2 regions of the Sphingobium sp. BS19 genome follow, and region 2 is predicted to be linked to the other one. Evidence: predicted binding sites of a transcription regulator. Region 2 holds the regulator's gene; the other holds the start of a gene.
The links. Region 2 encodes LexA, which represses DNA repair genes until DNA is damaged. Its sites were predicted from a motif close to GTTCCNCNCTTGTTCT; they were not measured.
Positions count from the first base shown of each region.

Region 1 (4,899 bases), on a different contig from region 2:
CGAAGCAGCCGTCACCAATCGGGCAATGCAGTGGGAAACGCCTGCAGATAAGTCGATGATGATGGGCTACGGTACGTTCGACCAGGCAATGGACGGGTTGGAATATGCCTTGTCGGGCTAGCAGTGGATATGTGGCGATCGATTCACCGCTGCCGACGTCTATGTAGGATCGCAAATCGGTTGGGGATTGGCCTTCAATTCAATTCCAACCCGGCCGGTCTTCGCTGAATATGCCGAGCGTGTCGCGCAGCGTCCTGCTTATCTGAAGGCAAAGGCAATTGACGGTGCCCTCATTGCGGAGGCTCAGGCGAATAGCGAAACACCATCGCCATCCTGAGCCAGGACACCGATATGCAAAAGCCCCCGGCACAATCCGCGCCGGGGGCTTTTGTCATCGCGGCGCTCACGTTCAGTTACCGACGACGACCCTTGCGCTAGCGGGCGTCGCGTCAGCATAGCGCGCCTTCGTTTCGGCCCGTGCGATGGCGGCGCTGATCGGCTGCTTGATGTGGTTCAGCGTCTTCTCACGGCATGCCATCATTTCACGGGCGTCAGCAGTTGCACACACTTTGGTAGCAGCCTTGTAGATGCGGGCGTTTAGGGCGCGACGGCCTTCAGCATTGTTCAGGTCCAGATCGCCGTGACGGACTTCGACGCTGCGACCGTTGGATACGAAGGTTTCTGCAAATGCTGGCGTGCCAGCGACGAGGCCGGCAGCGGCAGCCAATGCGGCAGTGAAGCTCTTGGTCTTGGTGGAAAATACGGACATGGCAAAATCTCCTCGAAACAGTGGGTTAGACCTGGAGTGGTCCTGCCCGTTTTGGGGGCGGCAGAGCCATTCCGGGGCGGGGAACCGTCGATCCTTGTTGCGATCGTTGCGATCCGTCCTGCCCTTTCTTTCTAGGCCGGGCGTGCACATTGATCGCGCTCGGTTCGACCAGCATCCCGTAGCATCGGCGGACAGCGGCGCTGTCGATAAACAGCATATGCGTAACGACCAACGGTCATTCGTCGAAGCGGACGAACGCATTAATCGCGGTTTCCGTAAAGGAAATGTGGAACTGCGCCGGATTTGGGAAGAGAACTAAAAACGCCCCCGGTGCAAGGGATGACCGGGGGCGCATCCTGCTCATGCTGTCGGGCACTTCAGGATCTCTCAAAACTCAAAGCGATGGCTGCACGGGCAGCGCCATCCGCTTTGGCTATTCATATCGCAACGCCGTGTACGCTGGGCGGTTGCTTCGATAGCGGACCATCCCTGTCGGCGAACGACACTGCAGTCGACGAACGACGGTTCCTAGTCGACAAATAACATCTGTCAGGGATGATGATAGAGCTTTATTGCTACGCAGATGCGTCAGATCGAGACATATTATTGCTCGACAACTACTCCAGCCTTCATCACTTTCGGGGGATTTTCGAGGATCCGGATATTGTTCAGCGGATTTCCATCGACTGCAATGATGTCTGCAAAGCGCCCTGGCGCAATTGAGCCGATGTCCTTTTCGCGCTGCATCAGTTGCGCGGCACTGATTGTCGCCGCTTGAATCGCCTGCATCGGCGTCATCCCGAAGCGCACCATATAAGCGAACTGGCGGGCGTTCCAGCCATGCGGATATACGCCCGCATCTGTGCCGTAACCGATTCTGACGCCTGCTTTGACTGCCTTTGCAAAGCCGTCACGCTGCGCCTGCGTGGTTTCCAGGTTCTTACGCAGATACTCCTTGGGCCAGCCCTGCTGCGTGCCGATGCTGTCGATATAGTCGCCGTCATAGACGTCCATGACGAGCCACACACCTTTGGCCTTTGCCAGCGCGATCCCTTCGTCATCGATCAGGCTTGCATGTTCGATGGAGCGTGCGCCGGCGCGGATGGCCGTCTTGATCCCTGCAGCACCGTGGGCGTGGACGGTGACGTAGCTGTTATGTGCCTTGGCGATAGCCACCGCTGCGGCGATATCGTCGACGGTCATTTCTTCGGTTCCCGGCTCGGTGCCGATGGCCAGCACCGCGCCGGTTCCGATCACCTTGAGTTGATCGATGCCGCTTGCAAACAACGCCTCGGCTTTCTGCTGCACTTCGGCCGGATTGCGGGCTACGCCCAGACGCATGTCGGGGGGCACTGCCATTCCGACGGGCAGACCTGTTATTTCGCCACCCCCACCGGGAATGGTAATATATGCGCCGGCAACGGCCATTCGTGGTCCCGGAAACAATCCTTGTTCGATCCCATCGCGCACCGCGACATCGACTAGACCGCGATATGTGCCCAGATCACGCACGGTGGTGAAACCCGCCTTCAATGTCAGCCGCGCGTTCCGCACACCCAGCAAGGCCGTCTGGACTGGTGACGTCTTGACCGGAAGAGCGACATCTTCCGAAGTACCCGTGTCCGCAATATGCGTGTGCAAGTCGATTAGCCCAGGAAGTACGGTGCGTTTCGTCCAGTCGATTACAGTCGCGTCCGCAGGTGGCTCTGTCCACTTCCCTACTGCCACGATGCGATCATCGCGCACATGAATGCTCTGATCGGTCAAAACCGTCCCAGCCAGCACATCGATGATATGCCCGGCATGGATGTAGGTATCTCGTGCGAAAGCGTATGCTGGTTGAAATAAGCCGATGAGCGCAAAAGGCATCGTCAGCCGGTTTTGCCACTTTTTGCCTGACTGATACATCATGGCCTTACCCTTTTGCCGCGTGTTTGACAGGCACATTCCTGCCAAACGCGCTCCTCGTCCAGTGTTAACAACAGAAGTGTTCGCAGTGGTGTCTTCCGGCCTTGCCCCGGCTACCCTGCCGCCCCATATTGCTGCCGCGGACCGTCCCGTTCGCCCCCTTGCCTCACCTGAACAAATGTGGAACAAAGCGCCCCATGCTGACTCATATCTCCGTGCGTGGAGCGCGCGAACATAATCTCAAAGGCGTGGACGTCGATCTGCCGCGTGACAGCCTGATCGTCATCACCGGCTTGTCTGGATCGGGGAAGTCCTCGCTCGCTTTCGACACTATCTATGCCGAGGGGCAGCGGCGTTATGTCGAGTCCCTATCGGCTTATGCGCGACAGTTTCTGGAGATGATGCAGAAGCCCGATGTCGAGCATATCGACGGGCTGTCCCCGGCGATCAGCATCGAGCAGAAGACCACGAGCCGTAATCCCCGCTCCACTGTGGCCACGGTAACGGAGATATACGATTACATGCGTTTGCTCTGGGCGCGTGTGGGCGTTCCCTATTCGCCGGTCACGGGTCTGCCGATCAGCGCGCAAACCGTCAGCCAGATGGTCGACCGCGTGATGCAGTTGCCCGAAGGAACGCGGTTCTTCCTCCTTGCCCCCGTCGTGCGCGGTCGCAAGGGGGAGTATCGCAAGGAACTGGCGGAGTGGCAGAAGGCCGGGTTTACGCGCGTCCGCATTGATGGCGAACTGTACGAGATCGAGGATGCCCCTGCCCTCGACAAGAAACTTAAGCATGACATCGAAGTCGTGGTGGATCGTATTGCGGTGCGCGATGATATCCAGACGCGGCTGGCTGAGAGTTTCGAGACAGCGCTGAAGCTGGCCGAGGGGCTGGCCTATGTCGATCTGGCGGATGGGAACGTGCCGGGTCGCGAAGATGAGACCCAGACGACCGGCAAGATGAAGAACACCGGCATCCCCGCAAACCGTATCGTGTTCTCGGAGAAATTTGCCTGCCCGGTCAGCGGCTTTACCATTGCTGAGATCGAGCCGCGCCTGTTTTCGTTCAACGCCCCGCAAGGCGCTTGCCCCGCATGCGACGGTTTGGGCGAAAAACTGCTGTTTGACAGCCAGCTTGTCGTCCCGAACGAAGACCTGAGCCTGAAAAAAGGCGCGATCGTTCCATGGGCGAAATCCAATCCGCCTAGTCCTTATTATATGCAGGTGCTGGGATCGCTTGCGAAAGAGTTCGGCTTTTCGCTCGATACGCCGTGGAAAGATCTGCCCGGCGAAGTGCAACTCGTCATCCTGCACGGCACCGGCGGCAAGGCAGTTACCCTGCGCTTTCAGGATGGACGCAAGTCTTATGAGGTCAAGAAAGCTTTCGAGGGTGTCATCGGGAACCTCAATCGCCGAATGCTCCAGACAGAAAGCGCGTGGATGCGCGAAGAACTGTCCAAATATCAAACGGCGCAGCCTTGCGAGACCTGCCATGGCGCGCGTCTGAAACCCGAAGCGCTAGCGGTTAAGATAGCGGGCGAGGACATCTCGATCCCCACCCGCCGTAGCGTGGTGGATGCGCTGGGTTTCTTTACCGAACTGCCGCAGCATCTCAACGATCAACAGAACCAGATCGCCAAGGCAATCCTGAAGGAAATCGTCGAGCGTCTGGGCTTTTTGAACAATGTTGGCCTGGATTACCTCAACCTTGATCGAACCAGCGGCACTTTGTCAGGCGGTGAATCGCAACGTATTCGCCTTGCCTCGCAGATCGGCTCTGGCCTGTCGGGCGTCCTTTACGTGCTGGACGAGCCGTCTATCGGCCTGCACCAGCGCGATAACGACCGATTGCTCATCACGCTCAAGCGCCTGCGCGATCTGGGTAATACTGTGATCGTAGTCGAGCACGACGAGGATGCGATCCGTACGGCTGACTATATTCTGGATATGGGTCCGGGCGCGGGCGTGCATGGCGGCACGGTCGTCGCGCGCGGGACTCTGGACGAGATCCTCAAGTCGAAGGATTCGCTGACTGCCGATTATCTGAACGGTACGCGCCAGATCGAAGTGCCGAAGAAGCGGCGCAAGGGATCGGGCAAGAAATTAACAGTTCATAATGCGCGCGCCAATAATCTGCGTGGCGTTACCGCGTCTATCCCACTCGGCACCTTCACCTGCGTTACGGGCGTGTCGGGTTCGGGCAAATCGAGCTTCACTATCGAC
Region 1 covers NZ_BSEF01000033.1:8,297-13,195, reverse strand. The annotation lists partial or broken gene QMG56_RS21440 (glutathione S-transferase family protein) at 1-337, shown strand, start outside; gene QMG56_RS21435 (UrcA family protein) at 410-769, opposite strand; gene QMG56_RS21430 (amidohydrolase family protein) at 1,373-2,680, opposite strand; gene uvrA (excinuclease ABC subunit UvrA) at 2,875-4,899, shown strand, end outside.
Region 1: the regulator LexA is predicted to act here: its motif matches at 2,849-2,864, upstream of uvrA (excinuclease ABC subunit UvrA).

Region 2 (4,899 bases):
CATGTCGCCATTCAGGGCGTTGGCAGCGTAGGCGGCGGCCTTGCCCGCTATCTGGCCAAGGATGGCGCGAAGCTGACGCTGGCCGATGTGAACAGCGACCGGGCCAAGGCGCTGGCGGCGGAGCTGGGTGGCGAGGCCGTTGAAGCTGAGGCGATCATCGGCGTGGAAGCGGATGTGTTCAGCCCCAATGCGTTGGGTGCGATCCTGAATGAATATAGTATTCCTTTGCTTAAGACGGGAATCGTCGCGGGCGGCGCCAACAACCAGCTTGCGACCCCTGCGGATGCAGCGCGGCTCCATGGGCGCGGTATCCTGTATGCGCCGGATTATGTCATCAACGCAGGCGGGATCATCAACGTCGCCCTTGAATATCTGGGGCAGGGCGACCGAGATGAAGTGAACGGGCGGATCGAGATGATTCCCGACCGGCTGCGCGCGATCTGGACGGAGAGTGCTGCAAGCGGCCGACCGGCGGCCGATGTCGCCGATGCGATGGCGCAGAAGCTGATCGGGCGCGGGTAAGCGCGTCGGTCGGTTGAGCGCGGCTTCGTTTTGAGGGCTGTCGATGCTCGGAAGGTTACAAAGGTGACACTACGTTACCTCCCCGTGGGCGTGTCATAGGGAGGGGTGGCGAGCGAAGATTTTCGCGGAAAGCCTCAAAGGCCCCACTACGTCACCACCCATTGTGGCTGTCCGGGGTTAGATCCCGGATGAAACTTCCCGAAGCCCGACGCGCGCGCTTCCATGTTCCTGTCTGCGCAGGAACATGGTGGACTGTGGTTCTAGGTTGTTCCCCGGCCTTCGCCGGGGAACGGGATGGATCATGTGGTCAGCACCGTCTAATGCCATCATTGTATTTCTCCCTCGCCGCACAGGCTCAGGCCAGCCACAGGCTCCCCGCCTGAGAGACTTAGTGTTGTTGCAGCATGAGGCGCTGCGGTCCTATTCGGCCGCACGAATGTCGCCAGAATGCACATAGTGCAGTCAAATTGCCGCCTGGCTGTCGTGCCTTTGCGTCATGAGCGCAGAGGCGAGAGGGGATACGCGAACAAGGACTTCGTGCAGGGCAACGGGCTAAGCACGGGCGGGGTTTAGCGGAGTGGGGTGTGTGTAGGACAGGGGAATATCTGAGGTTGCCGTTTATCAATTCATGATATATCGATATTCAATAATTTCAGGCATCGGGATTGTCATGCTGCGTGCGACTCGGCTTTCGATTGTGGTGTTGACCTTCGCCAATTGGGTGGCAATTGCGTTCTTCACCTTAACCGTCCTTTGCGTGCTGCTGGACGTTCCGCTTGCTGCAGATCGCGTGAAACGGGTTGCTTTGCCGGGCAACGCTGACACCCTTAAGCAGATTGTTGTGACCATCCTACTGATAGGCATTACGACCAGCGTAGCCGTAGATCGAATTTTCCGCCAAATTCTGTGCATCCTTGATTCTGTCGTAGCAGGTCAGCCGTTTGTGTCGGCAAATGGCTCACGGCTCCGAGCTATGGCGTGGTATTTATTAGTAATTCAGATTCTTGACACCGGCTTCGCTTTTGCAATTCGCACAATCAACCATCTCGTTAATCACGCGCCTTTTGGTTGGGGACCGTCTGCAACCGGATGGATTGCGATACTGCTTCTTTTTGTTCTAGCCCATGTTTTTACACAGGGAGCAGCTATGCAGGATGAACTGGAGGGTACAGTTTGATGCCTGTCAGAGTGCAACTTGACGATCTTCTCTGGCAGCGGCGCATGACGCTCACTGACCTTGCAGATCGCGTCGGCATCACGCTGGCAAACCTCTCGATCCTAAAGACAGGCAAGGCCAAGGCTATCCGTTTTTCAACATTGGAAGCGATCTGTCGGGAGCTTGGCTGCCAACCGGGAGATTTGCTGAGTTTCGAGCTGGAGTGAACGCCATGCTATGGTCGTTACGGAGCGTCTATGTGCGTTGCTGGCGCTATGCTTTTGCTTGCCCTGTGCTATTCAGCTTACCGATCGTGACCGAAGCGATGCAGCACGTCGCTGAGTATAGCCAAGGCTTTTATGCCGATCTCGCCAGCGCCAAGGCAAACGAGCATAGCATGCTCAGGATGGCGTTCGGCACCGTGAAAATATTGTCGGTGCTGATAGCGCGCTATTGGGTTATTCGCTGGTTAGAATGGGGCGATGGCAAACGAACTTTCGGTTTTGATGGTCGAAGCATTGCGACATTCACGCCTTGGCTGATTTTCGAAGCTGCAATCACCTTTCCAACGATCTGGCTACCCGTTTTTGCGCCCTCGCTCGGTAGACCTGTCATGATTCTTAGCATCATCTCATTTGTTCTTAGTCTGCTCTTTTCCGATTGGAGCCGAGCAGCTTCAATAGGTCAGAGCGGCGGTCCGGTCCGTTCAGCCCGAAAGGTCGCACCAGTATTTCTTTGGGCGTTAGCGTTCAATCTAATTGCATTGCTGCCTATAATGACTTTGCATTACGCATTGATGATGGTCGCAATGAACGGACACCACGTAATACGATGGATAGTATTAGCGGCAGACACAATAGTCGTAGGATACTTAAGCGCTATCGTTTGTGGCGTACCTTGGTTTGTTTCCGAGCATGCTTTAGCGCGGTTCGCTGTTAGGCACGCTAAACTACAGTAACTGAAATAGCAGCATCTCGCCAACCCATCAATTATACCGTCGAAGAAGCCCCGCCAGTTTGCCCTGGATGCGGACCTGTTGCGCGTTGTAGATCTGCGGTTCGTAAGCGCTGTTGGCGGGGTCCAGGCGGACGCGGGGGCCGTCTTTGCGGAAATATTTTAGGGTGGCTTCGGCATCGTCGATGAGAGCGACGACGATCTGGCCGTCGCGCGCAACTTCCGTACGCTGGATGAGTGCGAAGTCACCGTCGAGGATGCCGGCTTCCATCATGGAGTCGCCGGAGACTTCCAGCGCATAATGTTCGCCTGAACCTAGCAGGGCCGCAGGGACGGACAGCATGTTCTGCCCTTCCATCGCTTCGATGGGAACACCGGCGGCGATGCGACCGTGCAGCGGGATTTCGATCACATCGTTGGCGGCGATGGGGATATGCGGCACGGATACCTTGGGCGGAATGACCGCAGGGGTCGCGGCCAGCAGCGCAGCAGCCTTTCGCGCGCGTTCCAGTCCTTCGGGAAGTTTCAGCACTTCGAGCGCACGGGCGCGGTTGGGCAGGCGGCGGATGAAGCCGCGTTCCTCCAGCGCGTTGATGAGGCGATGGATGCCGGACTTGGAACGCAAGTCGAGCGCTTCCTTCATCTCCTCGAACGACGGGGAAACACCGCCTTCCTCAAGGCGATTGTGGATGAACGTGAGCAATTCTTGCTGCTTGGGCGTTAGCATATCAGACCTCATCCTTTGGAACGGACGGGGAACGTATAGGAAACGCATGGGGTCACGTCAAGCGTTTGGCGATTATGCGCGTGAGGACATGCAAGATGCCGTTCCCCTGCGAAAGCAGGGGGCCAGAGGGCAACAAAGCACTGCGCGTGAGACCCTGTTCCCCTGCTTTCGCAGGGGAACAGGTACATGCTCAAGGGCGATACGTGCCGCGATTGCCGATTATATCGGCAGGATCGTGACTGGGGTGCCTTTCTCTGCGGCGGCGGAGCCTGCGGAGCGGACGATCAGGCAATCGGCGGCGGCGAGGGCGCGGGTGGCGGCGCTGTCCTGCGCGGTGAGGGCGACGGCACCTTCCTGCGTCATCCGGGCGCGCAGATATTCGTCGCGGGTGCCGGTGGCACCCAGATCGGTGGCCAGCGGCGCCGTGGTGAGGCGCGGCAAGGGCGTGGGATCGCCGGACAGATGACGGACGAGCGGGAGCAGGAACAAGGTTGCGGTGACGAAGGCAGATACCGGATTGCCGGGAAGGCCTAGGAAGGTCGCGCTGCCCAGCGTTCCGGCGATCAACGGCTTGCCGGGGCGCATCCGGATCTTCCAGAAGTCGAGCGTACCGCCTGCCGCTGCGAAGGCAGGGCGGACGAGGTCGTGATCGCCCACTGACGCGCCGCCAGTCGATACGATGATATCGGCGTGGCGGGCATCGAAGGCTGACGTCATGGCGGCAAGATCATCGGGAATTATGCCCATATCGTCGACATCGCAGGGGAACGCGGCGAGCATGGCGGCGAGGAGTATGGCGTTGGAGGAGGGCAGCTTGCCCGCCGGAATAGGCGCGCCGGGGGCCACGAGTTCGTTGCCGGTGGACAAGATGGCTATGCGGGGGCGTCTGTGGACGGGGAGCGCGCCGTATCCGCCGAGCGCGGCGAGGCTGAGTTGTGTCGGGCCGAGGCGGGTTCCGGCGGGGAAGAGCAGATCGCCGCTGGCAAAGTCCGATCCGCGCGGACGGATGTGGAGGCCGGGGGGCAAGGGGTCGTCGGTCGCGGGGGTAAGGGTGTCGCCCTCGCGTGTTGCATTTTCCTGGATGAGTATGGCGTCCGCGCCGAACGGAACGGCGGCGCCGGTGAAGATGCGCGCGGCTTCGCCTGCGCCGAGCGGTCGGGGGAGCGGGCCGCCTGCGCAGCTTTCCTGCGTGACATGCCAGGGGCCATCGCCCGCCGCGAGCGCATATCCGTCCATCGCGGACAGGTCAGCGAAGGGTTGATCGCGTAGGGAGGCTATGTCGGATGCGAGCCAGCGGTTGGTGCAATGGGCGAGGGGCGCGTCCTCGTGGGGTAGCGGACTGGCCAGCGCGAACAGTCGCGCCTGTGCGTCCGCTACGGCGAGCAGGCTCATCGTGCTGCGTGCCAATCGCCCGACTTGCCGCCGGTTTTGGATAGCAGGGCGATGCTGTGGATTGTCATGCCCTTATCGAGCGCCTTTGCCATGTCGTATACGGTAAGCAGGGCGACCGAGACAGCGGTGAGCGCTTCCATTTCCACGC
Region 2 covers NZ_BSEF01000002.1:38,040-42,938, reverse strand. The annotation lists gene QMG56_RS02635 (Glu/Leu/Phe/Val dehydrogenase dimerization domain-containing protein) at 1-522, shown strand, start outside; gene QMG56_RS02630 (DUF2975 domain-containing protein) at 1,193-1,699, shown strand; gene QMG56_RS02625 (helix-turn-helix transcriptional regulator) at 1,699-1,905, shown strand; gene QMG56_RS02620 (hypothetical protein) at 1,902-2,636, shown strand; gene lexA (transcriptional repressor LexA) at 2,664-3,359, opposite strand; gene QMG56_RS02610 (molybdopterin molybdotransferase MoeA) at 3,579-4,751, opposite strand; gene moaC (cyclic pyranopterin monophosphate synthase MoaC) at 4,748-4,899, opposite strand, start outside.